2 regions of the Kitasatospora sp. NPDC018058 genome follow, and region 2 is predicted to be linked to the other one. Evidence: riboswitches for the same ligand, from Rfam matches in the RefSeq annotation. Region 2 holds a riboswitch; the other holds the start of a gene.
The links. A riboswitch is a leader RNA that binds a small molecule or an ion and turns the genes downstream of it on or off. The one in region 2 is predicted to bind cobalamin.
Positions count from the first base shown of each region.

Region 1: linked by a shared signal. The riboswitch ahead of ACH4E7_RS01550 (ribonucleoside-diphosphate reductase subunit alpha) and the one ahead of ACH4E7_RS14130 (cobalamin biosynthesis protein) in region 2 are both predicted to bind cobalamin.

Region 1 is NZ_JBIRFA010000001.1:338,796-345,877, reverse strand. It holds gene ACH4E7_RS01560 (glycoside hydrolase family 26 protein) at 1-214, shown strand, start outside; gene ACH4E7_RS01555 (glycosyltransferase family 39 protein) at 211-1,950, shown strand; cobalamin riboswitch at 2,000-2,156, shown strand; gene ACH4E7_RS01550 (ribonucleoside-diphosphate reductase subunit alpha) at 2,349-4,769, shown strand; gene ACH4E7_RS01545 (ribonucleotide-diphosphate reductase subunit beta) at 4,793-5,788, shown strand; gene ACH4E7_RS01540 (DUF397 domain-containing protein) at 5,851-6,039, opposite strand; gene ACH4E7_RS01535 (helix-turn-helix transcriptional regulator) at 6,057-6,914, opposite strand.
Region 2 is NZ_JBIRFA010000008.1:232,469-239,550, reverse strand. It holds gene ACH4E7_RS14145 (hypothetical protein) at 1-44, opposite strand, end outside; gene ACH4E7_RS14140 (alpha/beta hydrolase family protein) at 746-1,852, opposite strand; gene ACH4E7_RS14135 (helix-turn-helix domain-containing protein) at 2,000-2,692, opposite strand; cobalamin riboswitch at 2,888-3,051, shown strand; gene ACH4E7_RS14130 (cobalamin biosynthesis protein) at 3,150-4,112, shown strand; gene ACH4E7_RS14125 (cobyric acid synthase) at 4,109-5,647, shown strand; gene ACH4E7_RS14120 (putative cobaltochelatase) at 5,644-7,082, shown strand, end outside.

The DNA.
Region 1 (7,082 bases), on a different contig from region 2:
CAGCGAGACCGCCGCCGAGCAGGGCAGGCACCAGCGCGCGTTCGTCGACCAACTGTTCTCCGGGATGGAGGCGCACGACGACATCGTCGGCTTCATCTGGTTCAACATGATCAAGCGAGCGGACTGGCGGGTCGAGACCGTTCCGGACACCCTCTCCGCCGTCAAGCAGCGCGTGTCCGCCCCCCGCTACGGCTTCGACATCCGGAACCCATGATGAGTACAGAGCCCGAGTTCAACGTCTTCTCCCCCCGCCCGAAGGCCCCCACCCCGAAGACCCCTGCCGCGAGGATCCCCGCCCCGCAGGCCCCCGCCGCCGAGGCGCCGGAGGCGGACGTGCCCGCACCCCGCCGGGCCCGGGCGGCGGCCACCGCCGTGCCCGTGGCCGTGGCCGTGGACAACCCCGATGCCGTCGAGCTGGCCCCGTACACCATCCCGCAGGTCCCCGCGATCGGCTGGGACCCGGCCTCCAGCCCCCGGCGCCGCTGGATCGCCCGCGGCCTGCTCGGCGCCGTCCTGGGCGTCCAGGCCGCACTCTCCCTGCGCCTGCTCGCCGCCGCGCATCCCGACGAGGCCGCCGCCATGGTCGCCGGCCGCCAGCAGCTCGCCCACCTCCTGCACGGCACCCCGGTCACCACCGACCTGCTCGACCGCGTCCCCGGCTCGCCCTGGCTGTACCCGCCGCTGGCCGGCGCCGCCGCGAACGCCGGCGGCATCTGGGGCACCCGGCTGCTCAGCCTAGGCTTCGCGCTGCTCACGACGGTGCTGCTGTACTCGCTGACCCGACGGCTCTTCAACGAACGGGTCGCCATCTGCGGCATAGCCGCCTACGCCGTGCTGCAGTCCACCGTCGTGGTCGGCTTCTACGGCGCCCCCGAGTCCCTCGCCGTCCTGCTGGTCGCCCTCGCGGCCTGGACCACGGTGTTCACCGCCCGGCGCTCCCCGGCCCTGGTCCTGCTGGCCGCCCCGGCCGCCGCACTGGCCTGTGCCGTCGCCTACTCGGCGGCCTTCGCCGTCCCCGCCCTGGTCCTGCTGGCCCTGGCCTGCGCCTGGCCCCACCGCCGGCCCGGCCCGGCCGCCCTGCGCGCCCTGCTGCTGGCCGTCGGCACCACCCTCCTGCTGCTGCCCTACGGCCTGCTGGGGAAGGTCGTCCACTGGTCCCCCTCGCACGGCAACGCCCCCGGCTCGACCGGCTCCATCCTGCTCGGCACCGTCCAGTGGGGCGGCCTGTTCACCCTCCTCGCGGTGGCCGGCGCGGTCGCGTACGCCCACCGCGAGCAGATGACCGAACACGAGCCGCCCGAGAACGACGGCGCCGCCACCACCCGCGCCCAGCGCGCCCTGCTCGGCACCGTGCTGACCGCCACCGCGCTGCTGATCCCGGCCGTCCACCTGTGGACCGGCACCTCCGGGGCGCTGTTCCGCCACCTCGGCTACGGCATGCTGCTCGCCACCCCGCTCGCGGGCGTCGGCCTCACCCGGCTGGTCGGTGCCCACTTCCGCCACCCCCAGCTGGGCATCCTGGCCTGGGTCGCGCTGCTGGCCCTCGGCATGGAACAGTCCGCCCTGCGCTACCAGAACGGGCCCGACTCCGGCCGCCTGCTGGCCGTCCTGCGGGCGCACGCCGTCCCCCAGGGCCACTACCTCACCGAGGTCGACGGCCTCGCCGAGTACTACCTGGGCAGCGTCAGCAAACCCGCGCAGTGGGTCTCGGCGCGGGCCGGGACGGACTACCGCGACGGCGCCGGAGTGCAGCACCACGGCGAGGACGGCAGCACGGCCGCGATCCGGGACGGCTGGTTCACCATGGTCGTCCTCGACAGCACCGCCCCGGAGGCCACCGACCGGGCCCTGAGCGCCGCCCTGACCGCCAGCGGGCAGTACAAGCTGATCGCCCAGTTCACCTCCCCGACCGGTGATTCGAGTACCTACAAGGTGTACCTGAAGCACTGACAGCCCGCCGGAACCGCCGGCGTCCGCGACACAACAGGCACAACATATGGTGCCGCCTCAGTCCCTCGGCACTACATGTATGCTCACTCCTGCTGTCGATGCAGGGGAACCCGGTGGGAGTCCGGGACTGCCCCGCAGCGGTGTGCGGACGGCTCCAGCAGCCGTGCCCGTGAGTCCGAGTACCTGCCGAACAGCGTGCGCCACGGCCCTCCCGCAGAGGCCGCGCCAGCACGAGCAGTACCCCTCCGGGCCTCGCGGGCGGGCCGGGGAGTCACCGTCGCGCGACGCGTTCTGCGTTCGCGCCGTGCTCCCCTGCCCAGATCGGCCCGGCGCCACCCGATCACCGCCGCCGATCGCCGCCAGGAGAGAGCGCCTTGACCACCGCTGCCTCAGCCACCCTGCCCGCCCAGGGCTCCGGTACCGCCTTCACCGACCCGACGGTCTCCGACCCCGGAGGCGCGCTGCTGCGGCTGCTCACCGACCGCAGCGCCGACCTCACCGAGGTCGACCCCGGCCATGTCGCCGCCGCCGCGCTGCGCGGCCGCCACGCCGGTTCGGACTTCGCCGAGCTGCGCGGGCTGGCCGTGGACGCCGCCGCGTCGATGATCGCCGAGGACCCCCAGTACTCGAAGCTGGCGGCCCGCCTGCTCGCCCTGGAGATCGTCGACGAGGCGAACAGCCAGGGCTCGGTCTCCTTCTCCGCCTCGATCGCCGTCGGCCACGCCGAGGGCCTGATCGGCGACACCACCGCGGCCTTCGTCGCCAAGCACGCCGCCGCCCTGGACGCGCTGATCGACGCCACCGGCGACGACCGCTTCGAGTACTTCGGCCTGCGCACCGTCCAGTCCCGCTACCTGCTGCGCCACCCGATCACCCGCAAGGTGATCGAGACCCCGCAGCACTTCCTGCTCCGCGTCGCCTGCGGCCTGGCGGTCGGCGACTCCGAGCAGTCGGTGCGCGAAGTGGCCGAGCTGTACGGCCTGATGAGCCGCCTGGAGTACCTGACCTCCTCGCCCACGCTCTTCAACTCCGGCACCCGGCACCCGCAGATGTCGAGCTGCTACCTGCTCGACTCCCCGCTGGACAACCTGGACTCGATCTACAACCGCTACGCGCAGATCGCCCGCCTGTCCAAGCACGCCGGCGGCATCGGCCTGTCCTACTCGCGCATCCGCTCGCGCGGCAGCCTGATCCGCGGCACCAACGGCAAGTCCAACGGCATCGTCCCGTTCCTGCGCACCCTCGACTCCTCGGTCGCCGCGGTCAACCAGGGCGGCCGCCGCAAGGGCGCGGCCTGCGTCTACCTGGAGACCTGGCACGCCGACATCGAGGAGTTCCTGGAGCTGCGCGACAACACCGGTGAGGAGGCGCGCCGCACCCACAACCTCAACCTGGCGCACTGGATCCCGGACGAGTTCATGCGCCGGGTCAACGCCAACCAGGACTGGTCGCTGTTCTCCCCCGCCGACGTCCCCGAGCTGGTCGACCTGTGGGGCGCCGAGTTCGACGAGGCCTACCGCAAGGCCGAGCTGGCCGGCAAGGCCGTGCGCACCATCCCGGCGCAGACCCTGTACGCCCGCATGATGCGCACCCTGGCGCAGACCGGCAACGGCTGGATGACCTTCAAGGACGCCTCCAACCGGGCCGCCAACCAGACCGCGCTGCCGGGCCGCACGGTGCACTCCTCCAACCTGTGCACCGAGATCCTGGAGGTCACGGACGACTCCGAGACCGCCGTCTGCAACCTGGGGTCGGTCAACCTCGGCGCGCACGTGGCCGACGGGGCCTCGGTCGAGGACCTGCTCGGCGCGATGGACTGGGAGCGGCTGGATGCCACCGTGCGCACCGCCGTCACCTTCCTCGACCGCGTGGTGGACATCAACTTCTACCCGACCACCGAGGCCGGCACCTCCAACTCCCGCTGGCGCCCGGTGGGCCTGGGCGTGATGGGCCTGCAGGACGTCTTCTTCAAGCTGCGGATCGACTTCGACTCGGCGGAGGCGAAGCAGCTCTCGACGCTGATCGCCGAGCGCATCATGCTCACCGCCTACGAGCGCTCCGCCGACCTGGCCGAGCAGCTCGGCCGCCACGAGGCGTACGGCGAGACCCGCGCCGCGCGTGGTGAGCTGCACATCGACCACTTCCCGTCGGCCGCCCCGCAGTGGGCCGACCGCTGGACCGCGCTGCGCGCCCGGATCGCCGAGACCGGCCTGCGCAACTCGCTGCTGCTGGCCATCGCCCCGACCGCGACCATCGCGTCCATCGCCGGCGTGTACGAGTGCATCGAGCCGCAGGTGTCCAACCTGTTCAAGCGCGAGACGCTGAGCGGTGAGTTCCTGCAGGTCAACCCCTACCTGGTGCGCGAGCTCAAGGAGCTCGGCGTCTGGGACCAGCAGACCCGCGACGCCCTGCGCGACGCCAACGGCTCCGTCCAGGAGTTCAACTGGCTGCCCGCCGAGGTGCGTTCGCTGTACCGCACGGCGTGGGAGCTGCCGCAGCGCGCGCTGATCGACCTGGCCGCGGCCCGCATGCCGTACCTGGACCAGAGCCAGTCGCTGAACCTGTTCATGGCCGCGCCGACCATCGGCAAGCTCAGCTCGATGTACGCCTACGCGTGGAAGGTCGGTCTGAAGACCACCTACTACCTGCGCTCGCGCCCGGCCACCCGGATCGCCCAGGCCGCCTCCGGTGCCGCGCGCGCCGCCGCGCCGGTGCCCGCCAACACGATTCCCATGGGCACCCCCGCCCTCACCCCGGAGCAGGAAGCCGCCATCGCCTGCTCCCTGGAGAACCCCGAGTCCTGCGAGGCCTGCCAGTGAGCACCCCGAACGAAGACCGCAAGATGCTGCTCGACCCCGGCTTCGAGCTGACCCTGCGCCCGATGCGCTACCCGTCGTTCTACGACCGGTACCGCGACGCGATCAAGAACACCTGGACCGTCGAGGAGGTGGACCTGCACTCCGACGTCGCCGACCTGGCGAAGCTCAGCGAGGGCGAGCGCCACCTGATCGGCCGCCTGGTCGCCTTCTTCGCGACGGGCGACTCGATCGTCGCCAACAACGTGGTGCTGAGCCTCTACAAGCACATCAACTCGCCCGAGGCGCGGCTGTACCTCTCGCGGCAGCTGTTCGAAGAGGCCGTCCATGTGCAGTTCTACCTGACGCTGCTGGACACCTACCTCCCGGACCCGGAGGACCGCGCGGCGGCCTTCGCCGCGGTGGAGAACATCCCCTCCATCGCCCAGAAGGCGAAGTTCTGCTTCAAGTACATGAACGCGGTCGACCACATCGACTCGCTGCAGACCAAGGAGGACCGCCGCGCGTTCCTCCTGAACCTGATCTGCTTCGCGGCGTGCGTCGAGGGTCTGTTCTTCTACGGCGCGTTCGCGTACGTGTACTGGTTCCGCAGCCGCGGCCTGCTGCACGGTCTCGCGACCGGCACCAACTGGGTGTTCCGCGACGAGTCCATGCACATGGACTTCGCGTTCTCCGTGGTGGACACCGTGCGCGAGGAGGAGCCCGACCTCTTCGACGACGAGATGGCCAAGCAGGTCACCGAGATGCTGGAGGAGGCCGTCGAGGCCGAGCTCCAGTTCGCCCAGGACCTGTGCGGTGACGGCCTGGCCGGCATGAACACCGACTCCATGCGCCAGTACCTGGAGGCCGTGGCCGACCAGCGCCTGGCCCGCCTGGGCATGCCGATCCGGTACGGCTCGACCAACCCGTTCGGCTTCATGGAGCTCCAGAACGTCCAGGAGCTGACCAACTTCTTCGAGCGCCGGGTGTCGGCCTACCAGGTGGCTGTCGAGGGCTCGGTCTCCTTCGACGACGACTTCTAAGAGGTCAGATACGACAGAGGTGCCCCGCACGGCCACAGCCCGTGCGGGGCACCTCTGTTGTTTCAGTCGGTCGGAAACTCCCCGGACTTGACCCCTGCGACGAACGAAGCCCAGGCGTCAGCCGCGAACAGCAGCGCCGGCCCATCCGGGTCCTTCGAGTCACGGACCGGCGCAAGGCCGATCACACCATCAGCCACCTCGACGCAGTCGCCGCCCTGCCCGCTGTAACTGCTCTTACGCCACACCAACATGCTTACCTCCCTGCTGCTTAGCGGTACAGCTCCTGCCGTACCCGAGCGATCATGTCGAGACTGTCAGCAGGGCTCAAGGCGATCGAACGAAGCGAATCGAAGATCAGCGTGTAGTCCTCAGTCTCCGCTGGAGTCTCCATGTAAAGCGTCCCCGTTCGATGTTCGACGCACACGACGTCCGAGTACGTCGGCACAGGAAAGCTGAACAATACGAACGACCCCATGAGCCCGGCATGAGCTCCCGCCCGATCCGGCAGTATCTGCAGCTCGATGTTGGGCCGCTCCGCCATCTCCGAGAGCCGGTCCAGCTGTTGACTCATGACCTTCACCCCGCCCACCTGGACTCGCAGCGCCGCTTCCCCTGCGATCACACAGACACGCGGCGGGTCGGCACGGTTCAACACCTCCTGCCGCGCGATCCGAGCAGTTACAAGGGCTTCCACCTCGTCCTTGCTCAGCGTGGACGGTCGCGCCTGGAGCACGGCTCGGGCATAGTCCGGCGTCTGCAGCAGGCCTGCTACCAACACGTTTTGGAACGACCGGATGTAGTCAGCCGTCTCCTCGTAGCCAATGAAGTCCGAGTATGACGGCCTCGCCAAGCTCGCACGCTGCACCCAGCCCGACTCGCGGCCGCGCCGTGCCATGGCCACCATGTCATCGACATACGCCTGATCATCAACGCCATAGAAGGTCAACAGATCACGCAGCTCGCCAAGCGAGATTCCCAATCTGGCGTTCTCGATCCGGCTGATTTTGGTCCGGTGGCAACCGATCCGTTGAGCCGCCTCCTCAGGCGTCTTGCCCGCCTCTTCTCGCAGCTTGACCAGCGCGGCAGCCAGCCTTCGACGGCGCACCGTCGGCCGCACATCGCTCATTTGACGCCCCTTCATGCATGGACCACTACCAGCGTACCGTCGCAGCCGAATCTTGGAACGAGTTCCAAAGTCTCAGTTGCGGATGGAACGCGAGCGGATGCAAGCTACTGCATGTAGTCGCTAGATCACCACAGGGTGATCATGGCGGCTCTTCCCCGGGCATCCCCA
Region 2 (7,082 bases):
GCCAGCGGCGCGAGCTCGGCCGGCGCGGGGAAGCCCTCCGGCATGGGAACCCGGCCCCGTCCGGGCGCCGGCGCGGGCCCTCGTCGCCGGGGTACACCGGCCCCGCCCGGCCTGCCACCGGAGGGCCGGTGGGCCGTACCGGGGAGACGGGTCACCGTCGCACCGGTACCGATCGTCGGCGGGAGCGGGGCATCACGGTCGCGCGGGTTCCGAGACGTCACGTCGAGCAGTCTTCCCCTTGCACCGGCCTTCTGTCACATCCGGTTGTCCGTACGACCGGGCGACCGGGGACGGCACCTCCGCAAGATCGGGCAACAGAGGCAAACCGCCTGGCCGGAAACGTGTGGCGGGGTCATGCCAGGGCCGCGGCGGGTCGTCGCCGTGCTCGCTCGCCCGGTCACGCTGCGTGTCGGGATGGGGGTGGGTGGGGCCGCAGTGGGTGGGAATCCGGCCAGGCGGCATGTGTCGGCCGGGTAGGGGTTCGGCACCGGAAGTCGGCGGGGCCGACTTCCGGTGCGCGGGCGGGAACGGCGGGCGGGCGTGAACCGGACAGCGAATCGAACAGGGTCCGCGTGGGCGGCTGCGGACTGCGGGGAGGACCCGCAACCGCCCCGGACCGACGGTGTGGCCCGGGGCGGGGCGACGGCGTGGGGGGTGACGGGGCGGGGGTGCCGCGTGAGGAGTCGGGTGGGTCGACTTCTCACGTTCAGGGCCGATGTCGGCCCGGAGGTGAGCCCCGGCCGGGTCAGAGGAGGGGGGTGAGCCAGCGACGGAGGAGTTCGGTGTAGTGGTCGGGGGCGGAGTTCCACAGAGCGGCGTGGTCGGCTCCCGGGAAGGTCTGGAGGTTGACCACGTCGGGGCGGGCGGCGGCAAGGCGCTGGACGGTGCTGAAGGGCGCGATCCGGTCGCTGGGGCTGTGCAGCACCAGGGTGGGGGCGTACAGGTCCGCGCCCTCGGCGAGGCGGGAGAAGTCGGCCAGGTCGACCCCGGTGCGGCCCTCGGCGGCGAGGGCGCCCAGTTCGGCGGCGACACCGGTGAAGCCGGCCCGGGCGGCGTCGCGGCGGGCGGAGGCGGGCAGGTCGAGGACGGGTGAGTCGAGGATCAGCCCGCTGACGGCGTGGGCCCAGGCCGAGCGGGCCGCCGTGTGCAGGACGGTGGTGGCGCCCAGCGACCAGCCGTAGAGGACCACCCGGCCCGCGCCGTGGTCGAGCGCCAGCCGTACCGCCGACTCGACGTCGCGCCACTCGGTCGCGCCGAAGTGGCTGAGCCCGTCCGGGGAGGCGGGGGCGCCCTCGTCGCCGCGGTAGGTGACGGCCAGGACGGGCAGGCCGAGGCGGTCGAGCACCGGGAGGACCGGCAGGGTCTGCTGACGGTCGGCCTCGGTGCCGTGGACCAGGATCACCCAGGTGCCGCGTTTGCCGTCGAGGTGCCAGGCGGGGAGGGGGCCCAGCTCGCCGTCGGCGCTGGTGTCGGTGAAGGCGAGGCCGAGCGCCTCGGCGGGGTCGCCGAGCAGGACGCGGGGGGTGAAGCGGACCTCGGTACCGGGCGTGAGGGTGCCCCGGTCGGCGCGGACCAGCCGCCGGGTGACGCCCTGCTCGTCGCTGTGCAGGATCTCCTCGACCACAGCGTGCCCGCCGCCCTCCCACTCCACGGCCCAGCGGCCGCGCCGCAGGCTCTCCGGGCGGCGGGTGAAGGTGACCCGGCCGGCGGCGAGGGTCTGCACCAGGATGAGCCCGGCCCCCTCCTCCACGGGCGCCCCCGCCCCCGCCCCCGCCCCCGGACGGACTATCTGCTCGGAGGCCCGGCGGCCGATCGCCACGACGACCCCGGCCCCGACAGCGGCGGCCGCCACAACGGCTGCGGTTCCCCAACGCATATCGTTCCCCGCTCTGCTTCACGGACCGGACGGTGTTCGTACACCAGTTCACCGGAGTCGCGTGCCCCCGGCCACCGGGCTGGGCCGTCCGGGGCGTACGGGAGCAGCGGGGAAGGGGCATCGTCAGACCGGGACGGCCGTCCGCTGGGCGGCGAGGAGGTGCCAGAACCGGGGGGTGAGGGGCGCGGCAGGGGTGCGGGGGCCGCTGGGAGTGCCCCAGTGGGTGGGGACGTGGTGCTCCTGCTGGAGGACGGGCAGGACGGCGGCCAGGTCGGGTTCGGGGACGGGGACGAGGCGGGCGAGGGCACGGAGGTGGGGTTGCCAGCGGCCGGCGACGCACTGGCGCAGGAGCCGGTCGAGGGCCTCGGCGCGGCCGGTGGCCTCGACGAGCTCGGTCAGCCGCAGGCCCAGGACCTGGGCGAGGGCGTGGGTCTGGTCCGGGCCGCCGTCCCAGTGGCCGGTCAGTTCGGCCTCCTGGTACGTGGGCAGGAGCATGCCGATGCGCTCGGCGACGACCTCCTGGCCGAGCTCCCGGGCGATGCGGTGGTCCCGCAGACGCGTCGGGCGGGCGCCCAGCAGGTCGGCGGCGGGGCACCAGAGGGCGCGGGCGAGGGCGATGAACTCGGCCTCTCCGGGACGCAGGTCGCCGTTCTCCCAGGCGAGGACGTGGCCGGGCAGCAGCCGTACACCGTGGGCGGCCATGCCCTCGGCGACCTGTTCCGGGGTCAGGCCGAGGCCGACCCGGTGGGCGCGGGCGGCCTCGGGTGAGAACGGCACCGGGGGCGGGGCGGCGACGGGGGTCTTTCTGCGGCGCATGGCACCGAACGGTAGGTGCGGCCCTCGGCGCGCCCCCAGCCGCCGAACACACGAAGCGGAGCTGACGTGGCCTCCACCGCGCTGGGCGATCGCACAGCGCGGCACCCGGTACACCGTGTGACCAACCCCTCCGCGACCTCGGTTGACGCGCGGATCGGCCGCGTGATGGGATCCTCGGGCCAAACGGAGGCATGGAGAGGAAGCCGGTGCGAGTCCGGCGCGGTCCCGCCACTGTCACCGGGGAGCACGCTCGGAAGTCCCTCCTTGCCCGCCAACGTACAGGAGGGGCCCATCACGGCGGGCTGTCAGAAGCCGCTGGAAGGCCCGGGGGTGCGTCCGACCCGGAAGCCAGGAGACTCTCGCCCCCGGTACGTCGATCCAGGGCGCGGACCCTGAGTGAGGACACGCACGCGATGCAGGCTGCCCCGCCCCGTCCGACTCCGAGCTGCCCGCCGCCGTGCGCCCGCTGACCCGCGCCGCCGCCTTCGCGCTGGGCGCCGTCGCGGGCTACGCCGCCGACGCCCGCTTCGCCGACCCCCGCCGCGGCCACCCGGTCGCCCTCTTCGGCACCGCCGCGACCCGCCTGGAGCGCCGCCTGTGGCGCGACGGCCGTGCGGCCGGGACGGCGTACACGGCGCTGTGCGTGGGCGCGGTCGCGGCCGGCGCGCTGGCCCTGGACCGCACGGTGGGCCGCCGTCCGCTGGGCCGGGCGGCACTGGCCGCGGCGGCGACCTGGACGGTGCTCGGCGGCACCTCGCTGACCCGGGAGGCGCGCACCATCGGCCGCTCGCTCGCCGCAGGCGATCTGACGGCCGCCCGGGAGCGGCTGCCGCACCTGTGCGGGCGGGACCCGAGCGCGCTGGACGGGCAGCAGATCGCCCGCGCGGTGGTCGAGTCGGTGGCCGAGAACACCGCGGACGCCGTGGTGAACGCGCTGGCCTGGGGCGCCCTGGCGGGCACGCCGGGGCTGCTGGCCTTCCGCGCGGTGAACACCCTGGACGCCATGGTGGGCCACCGTTCGCCCCGCTACGCCCGCTTCGGCTGGGCCTCGGCCCGGCTGGACGACGTCGCCGGCTGGCCGGGCGCCCGGCTGACCGCGCTGCTGACGGTGGCCGCCGCACCCGAACCCCGTACCGCCTGGCGGGTCTGGCGCCGGGACGGCTCCGCGCACCCGAGCCCGAACGCGGGCCAGGCCGAGTCGGCCTTCGCCGGCGCGGTCGGCGTACGCCTGGGCGGGACGCTGCACTACGGCGAGCGGGTGGAGCACCGGCCGGTGCTGGGCGAGGAGTTGCGGCCGGTGACGGTGGACGACATCGAGCGGGCCTGCACGCTGTCCCGGCGGGTGGGCGCGCTGGCGCTGGGTACGACGGTCGCGGGCCACGTCCTGCTGCGGCTTCTGATGAGAAGGGGAACGGCATGAGGAACGCGCTGCTGGTCGCCGGGACGACCTCGGACGCGGGCAAGAGCGTGGTGACGGCCGGGATCTGCCGCTGGCTGGCCCGCCAGGGCGTGCACGTCGCGCCGTTCAAGGCGCAGAACATGTCGCTCAACTCCTTCGTCACCACCGACGGCGCCGAGATCGGCCGCGCCCAGGCGATGCAGGCGCAGGCCGCCCGGGTGGAGCCGGAGGCGGCGATGAACCCGGTGCTGCTCAAGCCAGGCGCGGACGGCCGCAGCCAGGTGGTGCTGCTCGGCAAGCCGGTGGCCGAGGTCGGCGCGCTGGACTACCGCGAGCGCAAGCCCGTCCTGCTGGAACGCGCCCTGGAGTGCCTGGCGGACCTGCGCCGCCGCTTCGACGTGGTGGTCTGCGAGGGCGCCGGCTCGCCCGCCGAGATCAACCTGCGCGACCGCGACATCGCCAACATGGGCCTGGCCACCGCCGCCGGGCTGCCCGTCGTGGTGGTCGGCGACATCGACCGCGGCGGGGTGTTCGCGGCGATGTACGGGACGCTGGCGCTGCTGTCGGCCGAGGACCAGCGGCACGTGGCCGGCTGGTTCGTCAACAAGTTCCGCGGCGACGCGCGGCTGCTGGCGCCCGGGCTGGAGATGCTGCGCGGGCTGACCGGCCGTCCGGTGCTGGGCACACTGCCGATGCTGCCGGGACTGTGGCTGGACGCCGAGGACTCGCTCGACCTGTCGACGGTGGTGGACCGGGTGGACGGCCGCGGACCGCTCGGGGCGGACGTGCTGCGGGTGGCCGTGGTGCGCTTCCCCCGGCTGTCCAACTTCACCGACCTGGACGCGCTGGCGCAGGAGCCGGGCGTGCTGGTCCGCTGGGCGACCCGGCCCGAGGAGCTGGCCGACGCCGACCTGGTGGTGCTGCCCGGCACCCGGGCCACCGTGGCGGACCTCGCCTGGCTGCGCGAACGCGGCCTGGAGCCGGCGCTGAAGGCGCGGGCGGCGGCCGGGCTGCCGATCCTCGGGGTCTGCGGCGGGTACCAGATGCTGGCGCGCTCGATCGACGACGAGGTGGAGTCCAGGGCGGGCGTCGTCGACGGGCTCGGGCTGCTGCCGACCCGGGTGCGCTTCGGCGTCGAGAAGGTGCTCGCCCGGCCGGTCGGCGAGGCGTACGGGCAGCGGGTCGTGGGCTACGAGATCCACCACGGGGTGATCGCGGTCGAGGGCGGGGACGGGTTCATCTCCGATGGCACCGGGCGGAGCCTGGACGGCTGCCGGGTCGGCTCGGTCTGGGGCACCACCTGGCACGGCGCGTTGGAGAACGACGGCTTCCGCCGCGAACTCCTGCGCGAGGTCGCCGAGTTGGCGGGCCGGGCGTTCGTTCCGGCGCCGGACACCTGCTTCGCCGACGCGCGCGAGGCCCGGCTGGACCGGCTGGGCGACCTGATCGAGGAGCACGCGGACACCGACGCGCTGTGGAAGCTGATCGAGGGCGGGGTGCCGGCGGCCGGATCGCTGCCGTTCCTGGCGCCCGGAGCACCTGGGAGTGACGCATGACCGACGTCCGCTATCCGTTCACCGCGATCGTCGGCATGGCCGACCTTCGACTCGGGCTGCTGCTGAACGCGGTCTCCCCGGCCGTGGGCGGCGTGCTTGTGCGCGGCGAGAAGGGCACCGCGAAGTCGACCATGGTGCGCGCGCTGGCCGGGCTGCTGCCCTCCATCGCCACCGTGGACGGCTGCCGCTTCGCCTGCGACCCGGCCGCGCCGGACCCGCAGTGCCCGGACGGGCCGCACACCGATCCGTCCGGCTCGCAACACCCCTCCCAGCTGGTCGAGTTGCCGGTCGGCGTGGCCGAGGACCGGATCGTCGGCTCGCTCGACCTGGAGCGGGCGCTCGCCGAGGGCGTCAAGGCGTACGAGCCCGGACTGCTCGCCAAGGCGCACCGCGGGGTGCTCTACATCGACGAGGTGAACCTGCTCCAGGACCACGTGGTGGACCTGCTGCTGGACGCCGCCGCGATGGGCCGCTCGTACGTGGAGCGCGAGGGCGTGTCGGTGCGGCACGCGGCGCGCTTCCTGCTGGTCGGCACCATGAACCCGGAGGAGGGCGAGCTGCGGCCACAGCTGCTCGACCGCTTCGGCCTCACCGTCGAGATCGCCGCCACCCGGGACCCGGCCGAGCGCGCCGAGGTGGTTCGCCGCCGACTCGGGTACGACGCGGACCCGGCCGGCTTCGCGGCGCGGTTCGCGGCGGAGGAGCGGGAGCTCGCCGAACACATCACCGCCGCCCGGGAGTTGCTGCCCAAGGTCGAGCTGCCGGACGTGGCTCTGCGTCAGATCACCGCCGTCTGCGCGGCGTTCGAGGTGGACGGACTGCGCGCCGACATCGTGATGGCCCGCACGGCGGTCGCACTGGCGGCCTGGGCGGGACGGACCGAGGTGCTGGAGGAGGACGTCCGCAAGGCCGCCCAGCTGGCCCTGCCGCACCGGCGGCGGCGCAACCCCTTCGACGCTCCGGGGCTGGACGAGGAGCAGTTGGACCGGACGCTGGAGGAGCACGCGCAGCCGGACGACCCGGAGCCCGAGGGCGACGGCCCGGGTCCGGACGGCGGCCCCGACGGCGACGGCCCGGACGGGGGCGGCCCCGACGGCGGCGGCGCGCCCGAGCCCTTCGACGGCGGCCCGGAGGCGTCCGCTTCCGACACGGCCGCGGACACCCCGTCGGACGCGTCGGACGCCGAGGCGCCCGCGCAGCCGCCCGTACCGGCCCAACACCCCTCCCCCTCGCGGGAGTCGGCACCGGTCGCAGCCGGCGATCCGTACCGGACCCGACTGTTCACCGTGCGGGGCACCGGCCACGGCGCCCAGGGCCGCCGCTCCCCCGCCGAGACCTCCGGCGGGCACACCATCCGCGCCCGGCGGCCGCAGGGCACGCTCAGCCGGCTGCACCTGACCGCCACCCTGCAGGCCGCCGCGCCGCACCAGGTGGC